Linked DNA regions of Parafrankia irregularis. The protein of the gene in region 2 interacts with the protein of the main gene of each other region in a pairwise test. Links are inferred from orthologs where the notes say so. Each region holds a gene or a part of one and is shown on either strand. Other genes may lie near its edges.

Evidence for each region.
Region 1: the proteins of rplA (region 2) and thrS interact in binary tests that used the Escherichia coli proteins (3 or more experiments, as listed by UniProt). The link is inferred for Parafrankia irregularis from one-to-one orthologs.

The regions. Positions count from the first base shown.
Region 1 is NZ_FAOZ01000035.1:66,440-74,416, forward strand. Bases 1,022-4,002 are described here. They hold thrS (threonine--tRNA ligase), read right to left. Parts: upstream 3,510-4,002; coding sequence 1,533-3,509; downstream 1,022-1,532. Other genes in these bases: AWX74_RS32925 (NAD+ synthase), read left to right, coding at 1,022-1,376; AWX74_RS32935 (TetR-like C-terminal domain-containing protein), read right to left, coding at 3,773-4,002. In the rest of the region: more of AWX74_RS32925, read left to right, coding at 1-1,021; more of AWX74_RS32935, read right to left, coding at 4,003-4,417; panB (3-methyl-2-oxobutanoate hydroxymethyltransferase), read left to right, coding at 4,911-5,963; AWX74_RS32945 (helical backbone metal receptor), read right to left, coding at 6,036-6,866; npdG (NADPH-dependent F420 reductase), read right to left, coding at 6,944-7,627. UniProt on the Escherichia coli protein: Catalyzes the attachment of threonine to tRNA(Thr) in a two-step reaction: L-threonine is first activated by ATP to form Thr-AMP and then transferred to the acceptor end of tRNA(Thr). The rate-limiting step is amino acid activation in the presence of tRNA.
Region 2 is NZ_FAOZ01000002.1:325,222-333,165, reverse strand. Bases 745-3,692 are described here. They hold rplA (50S ribosomal protein L1), read right to left. Parts: upstream 2,602-3,692; coding sequence 1,888-2,601; downstream 745-1,887. Other genes in these bases: nusG (transcription termination/antitermination protein NusG), read right to left, coding at 3,269-3,692; rplK (50S ribosomal protein L11), read right to left, coding at 2,799-3,233; rplJ (50S ribosomal protein L10), read right to left, coding at 908-1,486; rplL (50S ribosomal protein L7/L12), read right to left, coding at 745-811. Outside these bases: more of rplL, read right to left, coding at 422-744; more of nusG, read right to left, coding at 3,693-4,069; preprotein translocase subunit SecE, read right to left, coding at 4,308-4,571; AWX74_RS03955 (pyridoxal phosphate-dependent aminotransferase), read left to right, coding at 4,852-6,051; AWX74_RS03950 (MaoC/PaaZ C-terminal domain-containing protein), read right to left, coding at 6,249-6,686; AWX74_RS03945 (FAS1-like dehydratase domain-containing protein), read right to left, coding at 6,707-7,162; rpmG (50S ribosomal protein L33), read right to left, coding at 7,430-7,594. UniProt on the Escherichia coli protein: One of the primary rRNA binding proteins, it binds very close to the 3'-end of the 23S rRNA. Forms part of the L1 stalk. It is often not seen in high-resolution crystal structures, but can be seen in cryo_EM and 3D reconstruction models.

The DNA.
Region 1 (7,977 bases), on a different replicon or contig from region 2:
ACTTCGTGCCCGGCACGACCTTCCCCGTCTTCCGCCTGCACGGCGTGGACGTCGGCCTCACCGTCTGCGAGGACCTCTGGCAGGCCGGCGGCCCCGTCGCCGTGGCCCGCAAGGTCGGGGTCGGGCTGCTGCTGTGCATCAACGGCTCGCCCTACGAGCAGGGCAAGTCCTTCCACCGGGACGAGCTGTGCGCACGCCGGGCCCGTGAGGCGGACGCCACCCTCGCCTACATCAACCTGGTCGGCGGCCAGGACGAGCTGGTCTTCGACGGCGACTCGCTCGTCGTCGACCCGGCCGGGGCGGTCCTCGCCCGGGCACCGGTCTTCGAGGAGACCCTGCTCACCGTCGATCTCGACCTGCCCGCCAGCAACACCCCGGGAACGGCCACCGGGATGACCGGGCAGGTCGCCGCCGGCGACGGCACCATGATGGAGGTCAGCCACATCGTGCTGGCCGGCGAGCCGCTGCCGGCCTGGGAGCCGCGGCCACACCAGATCGCGCAGCGCCCCGACCCCGTCGGTGAGCTGTACGCCGCGGTGGTCACGGGCACCCGCGACTACGTCCGCAAGAACGGCTTCCGCTCGGTGGCGCTCGGCCTGTCCGGCGGCATCGACTCGGCCCTGGTCGCCACGATCGCCGTGGACGCCCTCGGCGGCGAGGCCGTGTACACCGTCGCGATGCCCTCGGCCCACTCGTCCCAGGGGTCGCTGGACGACGCCGCGGAGCTGGCCCGCCGCCAGGGCACCCGGCACAGCGTCGTCCCGATCGAGCCGACCGTCGCGGCCTTCCACGCGGCCCTGGCCGCCGCCGGCGGCCTGCACGGCCTGGCCGCGGAGAACCTGCAGGCACGGGTACGCGGAACGCTGCTGATGGCGCTGTCGAACGAGCACGGCCACCTCGTGCTGACCACCGGCAACAAGAGCGAGCTGGCCACCGGCTTCTCCACCCTGTACGGCGACAGCGCCGGCGGCTTCGCCCCGATCAAGGACGTCTCGAAGACGATGGTGTGGGCGCTCTCCCGCTGGCGCAACGCCCAGGCTACGGCCCGCGGGGAGGTCCCGCCGATCCCGGAGGAGATCATCGTCAAGCCGCCGTCGGCCGAGCTCGCCCCGGGGCAGCTCGACTCCGACCGGCTGCCCGACTACACCGAGCTCGACGCCGTCCTCGACGACTATGTCAGCCACGACCTCGGCCGGGCCGAGCTGACCGCCGCCGGCCACGATCCGGCCACGGTCGACCGGGTGATCCGCCTCGTCGACCTCGCCGAGTACAAGCGGCGACAGAACCCGCCCGGGCCGAAGGTGACGTCGAAGGCCTTCGGCCGCGACCGCCGCCTGCCCATCACCTCCCGCTGGCGCGAGCGCGAACGGGACTGAGCCCTTCCCCGCTCGGTCTGGCCGCCTGCCTGGTGGGTCTGGCCGCCTGCCTGGTCAGCCGCGACGGCCTTCCCTGACCGGACGGTCGGCCACGAGGGTGGTCGCTGTTCCGTGGACCCGGTGTGCAGTCGCCGGGTCCACGTTCGCCTTCGCGGCTCAGACCTGGATGCGGCGGTCCACGGCGTCGAGGATCTCGGCGATGGCCTCGTCGACCGGCACGCCGTTGCGCTGCGTGCCGTCACGGAACCGGAAGGACACCGCGCCCTTCGAGACGTCCTCGTCGCCAGCGAGCAGCATGAAGGGCACCTTCTGCTTCTGCGCGGTGCGGATCTTCTTCTGCATCCGGTCGTCGGAGGAGTCGACCTCGACCCGGATGCCGCGCTCCCGCAGCTTCGCCGCGACGTCGTCGAGGTAGGGCACGTGCTCGTCGGTGATCGGGATGCCGACGACCTGCACCGGGGCCAGCCAGGGCGGCAGCGCGCCGGCGTAGTGCTCCAGCAGGATCGCGAAGAAGCGCTCGATCGTGCCGAACAGCGCCCGGTGGATCATGAAGGGGCGCTGGCGGGTGCCGTCGGCGGCCTGGTAGGTCATGTCGAACCGCTGCGGGAGCTGGAAGTCCACCTGGATGGTGGACAGCTGCCAGGTCCGCCCGATCGCGTCCTTGGCCTGCACCGAGATCTTCGGCCCGTAGAAGGCGCCGCCGCCCTCGTCCATCACCAGTTCGAGGTCCTGCTTGGAGGCGGCCTCGCGCAGCAGCTCGGTGGCCTCCGCCCACTCCTCGTCCGAGCCGATCGCCTTGCCCTCGGGACGGGTCGACAGCTCCAGGTAGAAGTCCTCCAGGCCGTAGTCGCGCAGCAGCCCGAGGACGAACTTCAGGACGGAGTCGAGCTCCTCCGGGAGCTGCTCACGGGCGCAGAAGAGGTGCGCGTCGTCCTGGGTGAGCCCGCGCACCCGGGTCAGGCCGTGCACCACGCCGGACTTCTCGTACCGGTAGACGGTGCCGAACTCGAACAGCCGCAGCGGCAGCTCCCGGTACGACCGGCCGCGTGACCGGAAGATCAGGATGTGCATCGGGCAGTTCATCGGCTTGAGGTAGTAGTCCGCCCCGCCGTCGAGCTGCATGGGCGGGTACATGCCGTCGGCGAACCAGTCCAGGTGCCCGGAGATCTCGTACAGGTCGGACTTGGTGATGTGCGGGGTGTTCACGAACTCGTACCCGGCCTCGATGTGCCGGCGGCGCGAGTAGTCCTCCATGACGGTGCGGATCGCGCCGCCCTTGGGGTGGAACACGGCCAGCCCCGGGCCGATCTCGGTCGGGAACGAGAACAGGTCCAGCTCGGCGCCGAGGCGCCGGTGGTCGCGCTTCTCCGCCTCGGCGAGGCGGTGCTGGTACTCCTTCAGCGCCTCGCGCGACTCCCAGGCGGTGCCGTAGATGCGCTGCAGCTGCGGGTTGCGCTCGCTGCCCCGCCAGTAGGCCGCCGCGGAGCGCTGCACCGCGAACGCGGGGATGTGCCGGGTGGTGGGCACGTGCGGCCCGCGGCACAGGTCCTTCCAGCATAGCTCGCCCGACTTCGGGTCGAGGTTGTCGTAGATGGTGAGCTCGCCAGCGCCCACCTCGACCGAGGCCTCGGCGTCGTCACCCGCGCTCGACTTCAGCCCGATCAGCTCGATCTTGTACGGCTCGTCGGCGAGCTCGGCGCGGGCCTCGTCGTCGGTGACGACCCGGCGGGAGAACCGCTGGCCCGCCTTGATGATCTCCTGGGCGCGCTTCTCGACGGCCTTGAGGTCCTCCGGGGTGAAGGGGCGCTCGACGTCGAAGTCGTAGTAGAAGCCGTCCTGGATCGGCGGGCCGATCCCGAGCTTCGCCTTGGGGAACAGGTCCTGCACGGCCTGGGCGACCACGTGCGCGCACGAGTGGCGCACGATCGCCCGCCCGTCCGGCGAGTCGACGGTGATCGGCTCGACGACGTCCCCTTCAGCCAGTGGATGGGCCAGGTCACGCTGGCGGCCACCGACCCGGGCGGCGATCACCGACCGCTCGCCGTCGAAGAGCTCGGCGGCCGTCGTACCCGCCCGCACCACCCGCTCCTCGGCCTGCTGACCTCGCTGAACGGTAACGCGGACGTCGGACACCGGATTCTCCTGCGGCAGTAAACGGATGGCCGGGCGCACCCACGCACGCCCTGACCATGGCTGGTGATGAACTCTGGAGGCTGTTCATTTGTCGGGACGACAGCCCACGCCGGCACCTGATGCCCGGCACCCGACGCCGGCCGGAGCCGGGCGGGGCCACGCACGCGCGGCGGGGTGCCTCCCCGATCGCGATGCTACTCGTGCGCACAGAGCGTCCCCAGGCGATTTTCCGGCGGCGTCGGCCAGCCCGATCGCGGAGCGCGTCAGTCGGCGCGGATGCCGCCCAGAACGGTGTCGACGATCTGACTGATCCGCGTCCCGCTCACCTCGTTGCTGCCGGCGGTGTACTGCCGGTACGAGACCGGGCCGACCAGCATGTCCGTCGCCAGGTCGATGTCGAGGTCCGCCTTGAGCTCACCGCTGGCAACCCCGCGGCGCAGCACGTTCGCGACCTGTTCCCGGGCCGGGACGATCACCTGCTGGCGGTAGGTGTCGAACAGGTCGGGGTGGGACTCCTTCTCCGCCAGCACCCGGGGCATGATCCGCCCCGACAGCGTCTGGATGCCGTGCCGGCGCACCGCGTTCACCGCCGCGACCAGGTCGTCGCGCAGGGATCCGGTGTCATGCGGCTCGTGCGAGGTGGCCAGGGTCGCGAGCGCCTCGGCGACCAGGGCGCCCTTCGTCGGCCACCGCCGGTAGACGGTGGCCTTGCCCACGCCCGCCGCGGCCGCGACCGCCTCCATGGACAGGCCCCCGAAGCCGTTGGCCGCGAGCTCCGTCAGGGTGGCCTCGATGATCAGCGGGTCGCGCCGGGTGTCACGGGGCCGCCCCGGTGGGCGGGCCACACCTGACGGTGGCCGGGACGAGTGTTCACGCGGGTCCGTCCCGTTGGCATGTGCCACCGACATCAGACCGCCTTGCCGGGTCGCCCGTGGAAGGCGTCGCGCCTGCGCCGGTCGCCCGGCCGATCCGTCCACATGCCCGCCGCCACCCGCGCCTTCTTCGCACCATTCACGATTCACGCGGCCGTGGAGCACGGCCGCGAATGCCTGGCCCGGTCGACACCGGGCCCATCGTGCCGGTGTTTCCCGGCCCCGAGGATTTGTCAAGATCGGAGAGTACGTGCGTTCGACGCCACATGCATCTGATTGCGCGAACAACACGCCTGGGTAACGTCCCTGCGACGGCCGGCCACACCACACCCGGCCGATTCCGCCGGGACGTGCATCCGCCAGAACACCGCCCGCAGCCGTTCCGGCGCAGCTGGCGACATCACCGGCACGAATGATGGCCCGGTACGGGCAGGCCCGCGCCAGACCTGTCAGCGACAGCCCTCTCGGTGGCAGCATGGAGACACGCCGGGACGCGATCCCGCGCCCGGACGGCTTACCGGGAGTTTGCATGAACTCGTCGATCGGCAATCCCACCTCCTCCGCCGCGGGCGGCCCCAGCTCCACCCCAGCCAGCCCCACCTCAGCCAGCGCCGCCGACGGCAGCGACGAGGCGGCGACGCTCTACGGCGCGCCGACCACCGCCGCGGCCGCCACCGCACCCGCCGCGACCGATGCATCCGGCACCACCGGCGCCACTGGCACCACCACCGCCGCGACCGGCGCCCGGAGCACGACCCGCTCGACCCGTTCGATCCGCCTGGGCCGCAGCGGCCGGACGACGGTGCGCGACATCCGCGCCGCCAAGGAGCGGGGCGAGAAGTGGGCCATGCTCACCTCCTACGACGTTCTCTCGGCCGGAATCTTCGACGAGGTCGGCATCCCGGTCCTGCTCGTCGGTGACTCCGCCGCGAACACGGTCTACGGCTACGAGACCACCGTTCCGATCACGGTCGACGAGATGATCCCGCTGGTGCAGGCGGTGGTGCGCGGCGCGTCGAACGCGATGGTCGTCGCCGACCTGCCCTTCGGCTCCTACCAGTCGAGCCCGCAGCAGGCGCTGGAGACGGCCGCCAGGTTCCTCAAGGAGGGCGGCGCCCAGGCGGTCAAGCTCGAGGGCGGCGCGCGGGTGCTGCCACAGGTCGAGGCGCTCGTCGCCGCCGGCGTCCCGGTGGTCGGCCACCTGGGCCTCACCCCGCAGAGTGTCCACACGCTGGGCGGCTACCGCGTCCAGGGGCGTGACCGCGCCGGTGACGTGCTGCTCGCCGACGCGCTGGGCCTGCAGGAGGCCGGCGCGTTCGCGGTCGTGCTGGAGGTCGTACCCGCCGATCTGGCCGCCCGGGTGACCAAGGAACTGACGATCTCCACCGTGGGCATCGGCGCGGGCGCGGACTGCGACGCGCAGGTGCTCGTCTGGCAGGACATGGCCGGGCTCAGCGGCGGCCAGGCACCTCGCTTCGTCAAGCGCTTCGCCGAGCTGCGGACGGCGCTGGCCGACGCGGCCGCGGCGTACAGCGACGAGGTCTCCCGCGGGGTGTACCCGACGGTGGAGCACAGCTACTGACCGCCGGCCATTACTGACCGCCGGCCATGAGCCGCCGGCGGTCGAGCCGTTGACCGGCGGCCTTACCAGCGACTACTGAGACGCCAGCGCGTTCGCGAGGTCGGCCCGTGCCTGCACCAGGGACGGGCCGTACCACGTCAGCAGCCGGCCGGACACGCAGACCGCCCGGGCCTCGAACGACTCCGGGCCGTCGGACAGGCTGAACGCGTACGGCTCATCCGGCAGCACCACCAGGTCGTGCGGTGGCAGCGCGGCGATGTCCACCCGCGGGTAGCGCTGCTCGGATCCGGCCAGCGCGTTGTCCACTCCGAGCCGGGCCAGCACGTCGCCGGTGAAGGTGTCCCGCCCGACCGCCATCCACGGCCGCCGCCAGATCGGGATGATCGCGCGGCGGCGCCGGCCGCGGAACGGTTCCGCCCACACCTGCTCCGCGACGTCCAGCCAGTCCGGGCGCGCCAGGCCGCAGCCCAGCCGCAGCAGCCGGTCGAGGCTGCGCAGCGCCGCGGGGACGGTGGTCGGCGCGGTGACCCAGACCGCGAGACCCGCCGCGCGCAACGCGGCCAGATCCTCCGCGCGGTTCTCCTCCGCGTTGGCGCAGACCAGGTCGGGCGCCAGCGCCTCGATGGCGGCCAGATCCGGGTTCTTCGTCCCACGCACCCGACGCACCGCGAGGCCCGGTGGGTGGGAGCACCAGTCGGTGGCACCCACCAGCAGCTCCGGTGCGCTCGCCGCGACGGACTCCGTCAGGCTCGGCACCAGGGAGACCACCCGCCGGACCACCGCCGGCACGGGCACCAGATCACCCAGGTCGTCACGGGCGCCCGAGTCATTACGGGCACCCAGGTCGTCACGGGCGGGCCCGCGGGACGAGCCCGGGAACGGTGCCGCCGGCGGGGACGTCATACCGCCAGTCTCACCCGAGCCCGTGCCGGGAGGCGCTTCGGACGTCTCCGCGGTCGTCCCGGACGTCCCCAGACGCCTCAGACGTCGGTGACCCGCAGGCCGGCGTGCGCCTTGTAGCGGCGGTTGACGGAGATGAGGTTCGCGGTGAGCGCCTCGACCTGACCGGCGTTGCGCAGCTTGCCGGCGTAGATGCCGCGCATCCCGGGGATCCGGTTCGCGAGCGCGATCACCGTGTCGGTCGCCGGGCGGTCGTCGCCGACGACCAGGATGTCGGTGTCGATGGACGCGACCGACTCGTCCATGAGCAGGACCGCGGAGACGTGGTGGAAGGCGCCGACGACGGTGCTGTCCGGCAGCACGGCCGCGGCCTGCTGCGCGGCACTGCCCTCCTCGACCGGCAGCGCGAAGGCGCCGCCCTTGTCGAAGCCCATCGGGTTGACACAGTCGATGACGATCTTGCCCGCCAGCTGCTTGCGCAGGTCGGCGAGCAGTTCGCCGTGGCCCTCCCAGGGCACCGCGACGATGACCACGTCCGCCTGCTCGGCGACGTCGGCGTTGTCCCCACCCTCGACGAGCCGCCCGGCCCCGGAGAGCTTGGCTGCGGCGTCCCGACCGCGTTCCGCCGAGCGCGAGCCGACGAGCACCCGGTGCCCGGCCAGCGCGAAACGGACCGCGAGCCCGCCACCCTGGGGCCCGGAACCGCCCAGGATGCCGATCGCGAGGGAGGACACGTCAGGAAGGGAGGGCGCGGCTGAGGTCACGAAACCCATCCTGCCCGAATCGGCCCGCAGGTGCTGGTGTGCGTCACAGCCTGTGCTGGCTGTGACGCCTGTGACTCCGCTCCCAGTTGCCCGGGTCGTCCGGCGGGCCCCGGGGCGCTCACGTGGACTGGGCGTCAGATCCGACGAGGGCCCACGGCCAGCACAGATGCCACAACGGGAGACGACAGGACATTTTTCCCCACCCCGCCGACGCGGACACTCACCCGATAGTGGACTATGAGGGAACAACGGGGCAGCTACGATCGCGACCGCGAATCCCGGGCCGGCCTGCACCCCAGGCCCGACGAACAGCAGCGCGGACCTCAGGAAAAGCGTCGCGACCGGCGAAG
Region 2 (7,944 bases):
CGCCTGACGCCCACCACCAGTCGGCGTCGCCGCTACAACCAAGTACGACCTGAGGATCGCGGTCGCCAGGACGGCGATCCTCGGCTCCTGGCGCTGCCGCGACTGCCGCTACTGACGCGAACCCCGCCCGCACGGGCACCCATCGAGGCTCCCACACCTCCCGCACGGCATCGTCAATTCACCTCATGAGGCACAAAAAGGGCGCAGGGCCGCCTGGCGACCCGCAAGAAGGAAGGATTGTGGTCGTCGGAACGACCAGAACCGTTCACTCTTGCGCCCCACCAAACCGGGGCTACCGGGCTACCGGACACTCGGAGGTCCAAGCCGCACAGACCCACCACCGGACGCGGCGAAGCCCCGCCCTGGAGCGTCCAGGACGGGGCTTCAGATGCCACAGGTGCCGCTGGCGGCACCCGGCGAACTACTTGACGGTGACCGTGGCGCCAGCGCCCTCGAGAGCCGCCTTGGCCTTCTCAGCGGCCTCCTTGGCAACCTTCTCGAGGACGGGCTTCGGCGCGCCGTCGACGAGGTCCTTGGCCTCCTTGAGGCCCAGGCTGGTGAGCGCGCGGACCTCCTTGATGACCTGGATCTTCTTGTCGCCGACGGACTCGAGGATCACGTCGAACTCGTCCTGCTCCTCGGCCGCGGCAGCCTCGCCGCCGCCACCGGCAGCCGGCGCGGCCGCGACGGCGACCGGAGCGGCAGCGGTCACGCCGAAGGTGTCCTCGAACTCCTTCACGAACTCGGAGAGCTCGAGAAGAGTCATCTCCTTGAAGGCGTCGAGGAGCTCGGTGGTCGAAAGCTTCGCCATGGTGGCGGTTCCTTCCTGGTAATGCCGATCAGGTGATCCGGCGCCCGGTCAGCCGGGCCTTCGTGCGGGGGATGGTCCGTGGTGAGCGGGGATCGCTCAGGCGTCGGTGGCAGCTGCCTCGGCCGCGGCGGGCTCGGCCGCGGCCGGCTCGGCGCCGGCCGTCGCCTCGCGCTGTGCGCGCAGCGCCTCGGCGAGGCGGGCGACCTGGGACAGCGGAGCCGCGAACAGGCCGACCGCCTTCGCCAGCGAGCCGTTCATCGCCCCGGCCAGCTTGGCGAGCAGCACCTCGCGGGATTCCAGGTCGGCGAGCTTGCGGATCTCGTCCGCGGTCATCGCCTTGCCCTCGACGAACCCGCCCTTGACGATCAGGGCCGGGTTGGCGCGAGCGAAGTCCCGCAGCCCCTTCGCCGCCTCGACGGGGTCGCCCCCGACGAAGGCCACGGCGGTCGGGCCGACGAGCAGGTCATCGAGGCCGGAGACCCCGGCCTGCTCTGCCGCGATCTTGGTGAGGGTGTTCTTGACCACCGCGTAACGAGTGGTCTCGCCGAGGGTGCGACGCAGCTCGGTGAGCTGGCTCACCGTGAGACCGCGATACTCGGTCAGCACCGCGGCGGTCGAACCACGGAACTCCTCGGCGATCTCCGCCACGGCGGCGGTCTTCTCCGAGTTCGCCATCGGGCTCCTTCAGGTGTCGGCCGGCCATGCCGACAAGCCCTGGAAACAACGAACGCCCCGGCGCAGAGAGGCGCGGGGGCGTCAAGAACATCCGACTGTGCCCGGGAGGCTGGCGGCCCATCGGAGTGGACGACCAGCGAACCTGACGGTCTTCGTTGCGACTTCCCGTTCGCCACCTGCGCGGGCCGCCCGGAAATCCGAGCCTTCGGCCTCCAGCGCCTGGATCCCGCAACAACCGGAACCCTGACAGCTGAAGAACGACCAGCGGTCTTCGGTGTGGAACTGTTCGCAATGATAGCAGGCACCGGCGCGGGAACGAACGAAGGGGCACGCCCGAAAAACGGTGCGTGCCCCTTCGGGGTCCGCGCGCGACGCCGACTCGCGACGTCTGCGACGCCCGGTCAGACCGGGGTCTCCTCCAGGAGGTTGCGGGTCCGGTTCGGGTCCACCGGGATACCGGGGCCCATCGTCGTCGCGAAGGTGATCTTCTTGAGGTAACGGCCCTTCGCCGCGGACGGCTTGACCCGGACGATCTCGTCCAGCGCCACGCCGTAGTTCTCGATGAGCTGGGCCTCCGAGAAGCTCACCTTGCCGATGACGATGTGCAGGTTGCCCTGCTTGTCGACCCGGAAGTTGATCTTACCGCCCTTGATGTCGCCGACGACCTTGGCCACGTCGAGGGTGACCGTCCCGGTCTTCGGGTTGGGCATCAGGCCACGCGGGCCGAGGATACGGGCGATCCGGCCGACCTTCGCCATCTGGTCCGGCGTGGCCACCGTGGCGTCGAAGTCGAGGAAGCCCTCCTGGATCCGCGCGACCAGGTCGTCGCTGCCGACGACATCCGCACCGGCGGCGGCGGCCTCGGCGGCCTTCTCACCGGCGGCGAAGACGGCGACCCGCGGCGACTTTCCGGTGCCGTGCGGCAGGTTGACCGTGCCGCGGACCATCTGGTCCGCCTTGCGCGGGTCCACACCGAGACGGATCGCGACCTCGACGGTCGCGTCGTACTTCGTGGAGGACGTCTCGCGGGCCAGCTTCGCGGCCTCAAGCGGGCTGTAGAGAGCGGCCCGGTCGATCTTCTCAGCCGCGGCGCGGTACGCCTTGCTGCGCTTCATGTGCTCTCCCTGTGGTGTTGGCGGGTCCTGGCCACCCGACACCGGGCCCGGAGTCATCCCGGACAGGGTCGGAACGGAACAGGCCCTCCCACATACCTGGCCGTGACGGAGTCGTCGCGGCGCCGTGTTCGTGGTCGTGGTCGTGCAGCGCCCGTGGTCGTACAGCTCCGTGGTCACGCGGCGACCACGGAAGGGCCTCACTCGCCGACGGTGATACCCATCGACCGAGCGGTGCCCGCGATGATCTTCTCTGCCGCCTCGAGGCTGTTCGCGTTCAGGTCAGGCAGCTTCGTCTGGGCGATCTCACGGACCTGGGCCGGCGTCAGCTTCGCGACCTTGACCCGGTGCGGCGTGCCGCTGCCCTTGTCGACACCGGCGGCCTTGAGGATCAGCCGCGCGGCCGGCGGGGTCTTGGTGACGAAGGTGAAGGAACGGTCCTCGTACACCGTGATCTCGACCGGCACGACGTTGCCGGCCTGCGACTCGGTGGCCGCGTTGTACTGCTTGCAGAACTCCATGATGTTCACGCCGTGCTGGCCGAGGGCCGGGCCGACCGGCGGGGCCGGGGTCGCCTTGCCGGCGTTGATCTGGAGCTTGATCAGCGCAGTGATCTTCTTCTTCTTGGGAGGCATCTGTTCGTCTTCCTACCGGAGTTCTACGGAGCGGATCAGATCTTCGCGACCTGGTTGAACTGGAGCTCGACCGGCGTCTCCCGACCGAAGATGGAGACAAGCACCTTGAGGCGCTGCGCGTCGAGGTTGATCTCGCTGATGGTGGCAGGCAGGGTGGCGAACGGGCCGTCCATGACCGTGACGGACTCCCCGACCTCGAACTCCTGGGCCTTGACCGTCTCGACCTTCTTCTCCTTCGGAGCGACCGGCGCGAGGATGGCGACCACCTCTTCGCGGCGCAGCGGCGAAGGCCGGTTCGTGAGGCCCACGAACCCGGTCACACCCGGCGTGTTCCGGACCGCCGACCAGGACTGGTCAGTGAGATCCATCCGGACGTAGATGTAGCCGGGGTACTTCTTCTGCAGGACGAGCTGGCGCTTGCCGTTCTTGACCACCGGGACCTCCTCGGTGGGCACCTCGATCTGGAAGATGTAGTCCTCCATGTTGAGGCTGGAGATCCGGGTCTCGAGATTGGCCTTGACCTTGTTCTCGTAGCCCGCGTAGGAGTGCACGACGTACCACTCGCCCGGCGCCTCCTCCAGCGCACGGAGCAGGTCGTCAGCGTCGTCCTCCGCCGGCTCGGCCTCGGCGCCCGGGGCCGTCGCCGCCGCGGAGGGCACGTCCGCCTCCGCCTGGTCGGCCGACTCGGCCTGGTCTACCGACTCGGCGTCGTCCACGTCGGGTTCGGCCGCGGCATCCGTGCTCGCGACCTCGTCGCGCTCGAACGCCGCGACGGGGTCGAGGCGTTCGAGCGCCTCCCCCTGCTCGGAGGAAGCGTGCTCGGGAGACTGGGACACGCGGCCGATCCTTTTCTCGTGGACGGATGCATTAGTGGGTGGTTCTGTCGCTGACGGCCGTCACCCGCCGAACGGCCCTTCTGGACTGGACCCGCCCGCGGTGCCCGCCTGTGGCCGGCGCCTCAACCCGCGCACGACACGACGGGGCGAACCGGATCAGGCCGGAACCGGCCAGGCCAGGCGCTGGGCCACGCTGACCTTCGGTCAGCCCGGCTCGGAGCCCGACGCGGCCTCGGTATCAGCCGAAGACCGCGAGGACCGCCTTCGTCAGGCCGAAGTCAAGGCCAGCAACGAAGGCCGTCATCACCGTGACGAAGACGAGCACGACGATCACGTAGGTGACCAGCTCGTTACGCCCCGGGTAGACGACCTTGCGGAGCTCCCCGATGACCTCGCGGACGAACTGACGAATCCTGCGGACAATCGAGAACGGCGACCGACGACGGTCAGCCCGCGCGGACCGGCCGGCCCGCGGTGCCGCGTCACGCGTATCGGTCGCCACTCAGCTCCACCCACTCGTTCGTCGGTCCAACGCAGGGGCGACAGGACTCGAACCTGCAACCGCCGGTTTTGGAGACCGGTGCTCTACCAATTGAGCCACGCCCCTTAGACGTACTCGAACTTTTGGGCCCGCAAGCGGGCCCGACAGACCGAGCGGATCGAGCATACCCCGTCATCGCCCAGAAGCTCGCCACACGGTGCTCTTGGACGTCCGCTAGTCGCCCCAGGACGGGCCGGACGGGCCGGCCTCAGACCGCTCCCCCGTGGCAGCATGGCGACCCATGAGCAGGATCTCCCACCGCATCGCAGGCATCGCGCCCTCCGCGACCCTAGCCGTCGACGCGACCGCCAAGGCGATGCGCGCCGCGGGCAGGGACGTGATCGGCTTCGGTGCCGGCGAGCCCGATTTTCCCACGCCCGAGCACATCGTCGCCGCCGCGGAGAAGGCGTGCCGCGCACCGGCCATGCACCGCTACACCCCGGCCGCGGGCCTGCCGGACCTGCGTGAGGCCGTCGCGGAGAAGACCAGGCGGGATTCCAACCTGGTCATCGAGCCGAGTCAGGTCCTCATCACCAACGGCGGCAAGCAGGCCGTCTACCAGTCGTTCGCGACCCTGCTCGACCCCGGCGACGAGGTTCTCCTGCCGGCGCCCTACTGGACGACCTATCCCGAGGCGATCCGACTCGCCGGCGGTGTCCCCGTCGATGTCGTGACCGGCCCTGACGCCGGTTATCGGGTGACCGTCGAGCAGCTCGAGGCCGCCCGGACCCCCCGCACCAAGGTTCTGCTGTTCTGCTCGCCGTCGAACCCGACCGGCGCCGTCCACACGCCGGAGGAAGTCCGCGCCATCGGCCGCTGGGCAGCCGAGGCCGGCATCTACGTGATCAGCGACGAGATCTACGAGCACCTCGTCTACGGCGACGCGCGCTTCTCCTCGATGCCGGTCGAGGCACCGGAGCTCGGCGACCGCTGGATCGTCGTCAACGGCGTGGCCAAGACCTACGCGATGACCGGTTGGCGGGTCGGCTGGATGATCGCCCCGCTCGACATCATCAAGGCAGCCACCAACATGCAGTCCCACGCCACGTCGAACGTCTGCAACGTCGCGCAGGCCGCCGCGCTCGCGGCCGTCGCGGGTCCCCTCGACGCCGTCTACGAGATGCGGACGGCGTTCGACCGCCGCCGCAAGACCATGCACGAGATGCTCGTCCAGATCCCGGGCGTGCAGTGCCCGCTCCCGGACGGCGCCTTCTACGCCTACCCGTCGTTGGAGGGCGTGATCGGCCGCACCCTGCGGGGGAAGACCCCGACCACCTCCGGCGACCTGTGCCAGCTCATCCTGGAGGAGGCCGGCGTCGCGATCGTCCCCGGCGAGGCCTTCGGCACCCCGAACTTCGCCCGGCTGTCCTACGCCCTCGGGGACAACGACCTGGTCGAGGGTGTCCGGCGGCTCGCGGCGCTGCTGGCCGAGGCGGCCTGAGCACTCCCGAAGCACTCCGAGCTCCCAGCACGGGCCCCGCGGCGAGCCGCCGCGGGGCCCGTGCCGTCTCGTGGCCTCAGAGCCCTCTCACGGGCTCACAGCCGTCTCACGGGCTCACAGCCGGCCCGTGGCCTGACAAGGCCGGTCCCACGCGCCGACGGGGCGCCCGACTCGCCGACGGGGCCCCCGGCCACCGCTCAGGAAAGCTGGACCGTCGCCCGCGCGGCCATGAGGACCTTGGCACCCTGGTGGCGAACTGTGAGGTTCACCACGACGCGGCCGCCGTCCAGCTTCTTCTCGACAACGCCCTGGACCGAGACCTGGGCGCCTTCGTCGTCGTCAGGCACCACAATCGGTGAGGAAAACTTCACACCGTACTCGAGCACCGCCCCCGGATCACCGGCCCAGTCGGTGACCAGACGACCCGCGGTGGCCATCGTCAGCATGCCGTGCGCGAGCACCCCTGGCAGCCCCGCCTCCTGGGCCACCCGCTCGTTCCAGTGGATGGGATTGAAGTCTCCCGAGGCACCGGCATATCGCACCAGATCGGACCGGCGCAGGGTGAAGATCCGGTCGCCGATCTCGGTGCCCACGGCAACCTCGTCATAGCTGACAGTGCTGACGGTGGAAGGCATCCACAGCTCCGATCGGTCGTTCACCGCGGCGGAGCCGTGCCGCGGGACACCAGACTGCAGGTCCCCTCGGCGACGAGCTCGCCGCTCGTCGTCAGGAAGTCGTACGCCGTGACGAGCACCTCGTTGCGCCCGACCGGCCGAATGGAGGCCAGCGTCGACCGCACGACCAGCTCGTCGCCGGCCACCAACGGCCGGTGGAAGGTGAATCTCTGCTCGCCGTGCACGACGAGCGAGTAGTCCAGCCCCAGCGCCGGATCGTCGGTCGGCAGGCCGAGGCTTCCCGGAATGGTGGTGACCAGGAAGGTCGGCGGAGCGAGCAGATCGGCGTGACCGGCCGCCTTCGCCGCCGCCACGTCGTGGTACAGCGGATTGTCGTCGCCGATCGCACGGGCGAACTGGCGGATGTGCTCACGGCCCACCTGGAAGGGCACCTCGGACGTGTAGCTACGACCGACGAAGTCCTGGTTCAACGGCACAGCACGCTCCGATCTCGACGAGGGCCCGACGTCGGCGGGATCGGATCGGGCCACGCCGGTCCATCCGACCGGTTCAGGACCCTACCGGGCGCAGCGTCGTGCCAGCCTGGACAGAGGCCAGAACAGCAAAGAACCCGGGCGGGTCCGAGAGATTTCGGACCCGCCCGGGCAAACATCTCTGACGGTCACCGGCGAACCTGAAACACCGTCAGTGCCGGGAGCGGCGATGTGATCCGCCGCCTGCCGCGAGCGTGTGACCTCGATCGGTCAGCGGGTCTCGCGGTGCTCCGTGTGCGTGCGGCAGTTCGGGCAGAACTTGCGCAGCTCGAGACGGTCGGGGTCGTTCCGCCGGTTCTTGCGCGTGATGTAGTTGCGGTGCTTGCACACCTGACACGCCATTGTGATCTTCGGACGAACGTCGGTGGCAGCCACGGCGAGAGGCCTCTTCCTGTCTCGAATGCTTACAAGCCAAGGGGTCGCGACTCACCAGACCCCCTGGGGGTTACACGGTGCGCCGCGACCCGATGGTAGCGGTGGCCGGACTTGAACCGGCGACACAGCGATTATGAGCCGCTTGCTCTGCCAGACTGAGCTACACCGCCAGGACGGATCACCGCCGGGCGAAGACCCGAAGACAGTATAAGCGGACGTACCACTTACTGCCGATCACGATCCCACCCGGCACCGGACCGCCTGAGCCCCTTTACGGAATCGAACCGTAGACCTTCTCCTTACCATGGAGACGCTCTGCCGACTGAGCTAAAGGGGCGTGTTCGCGGGAC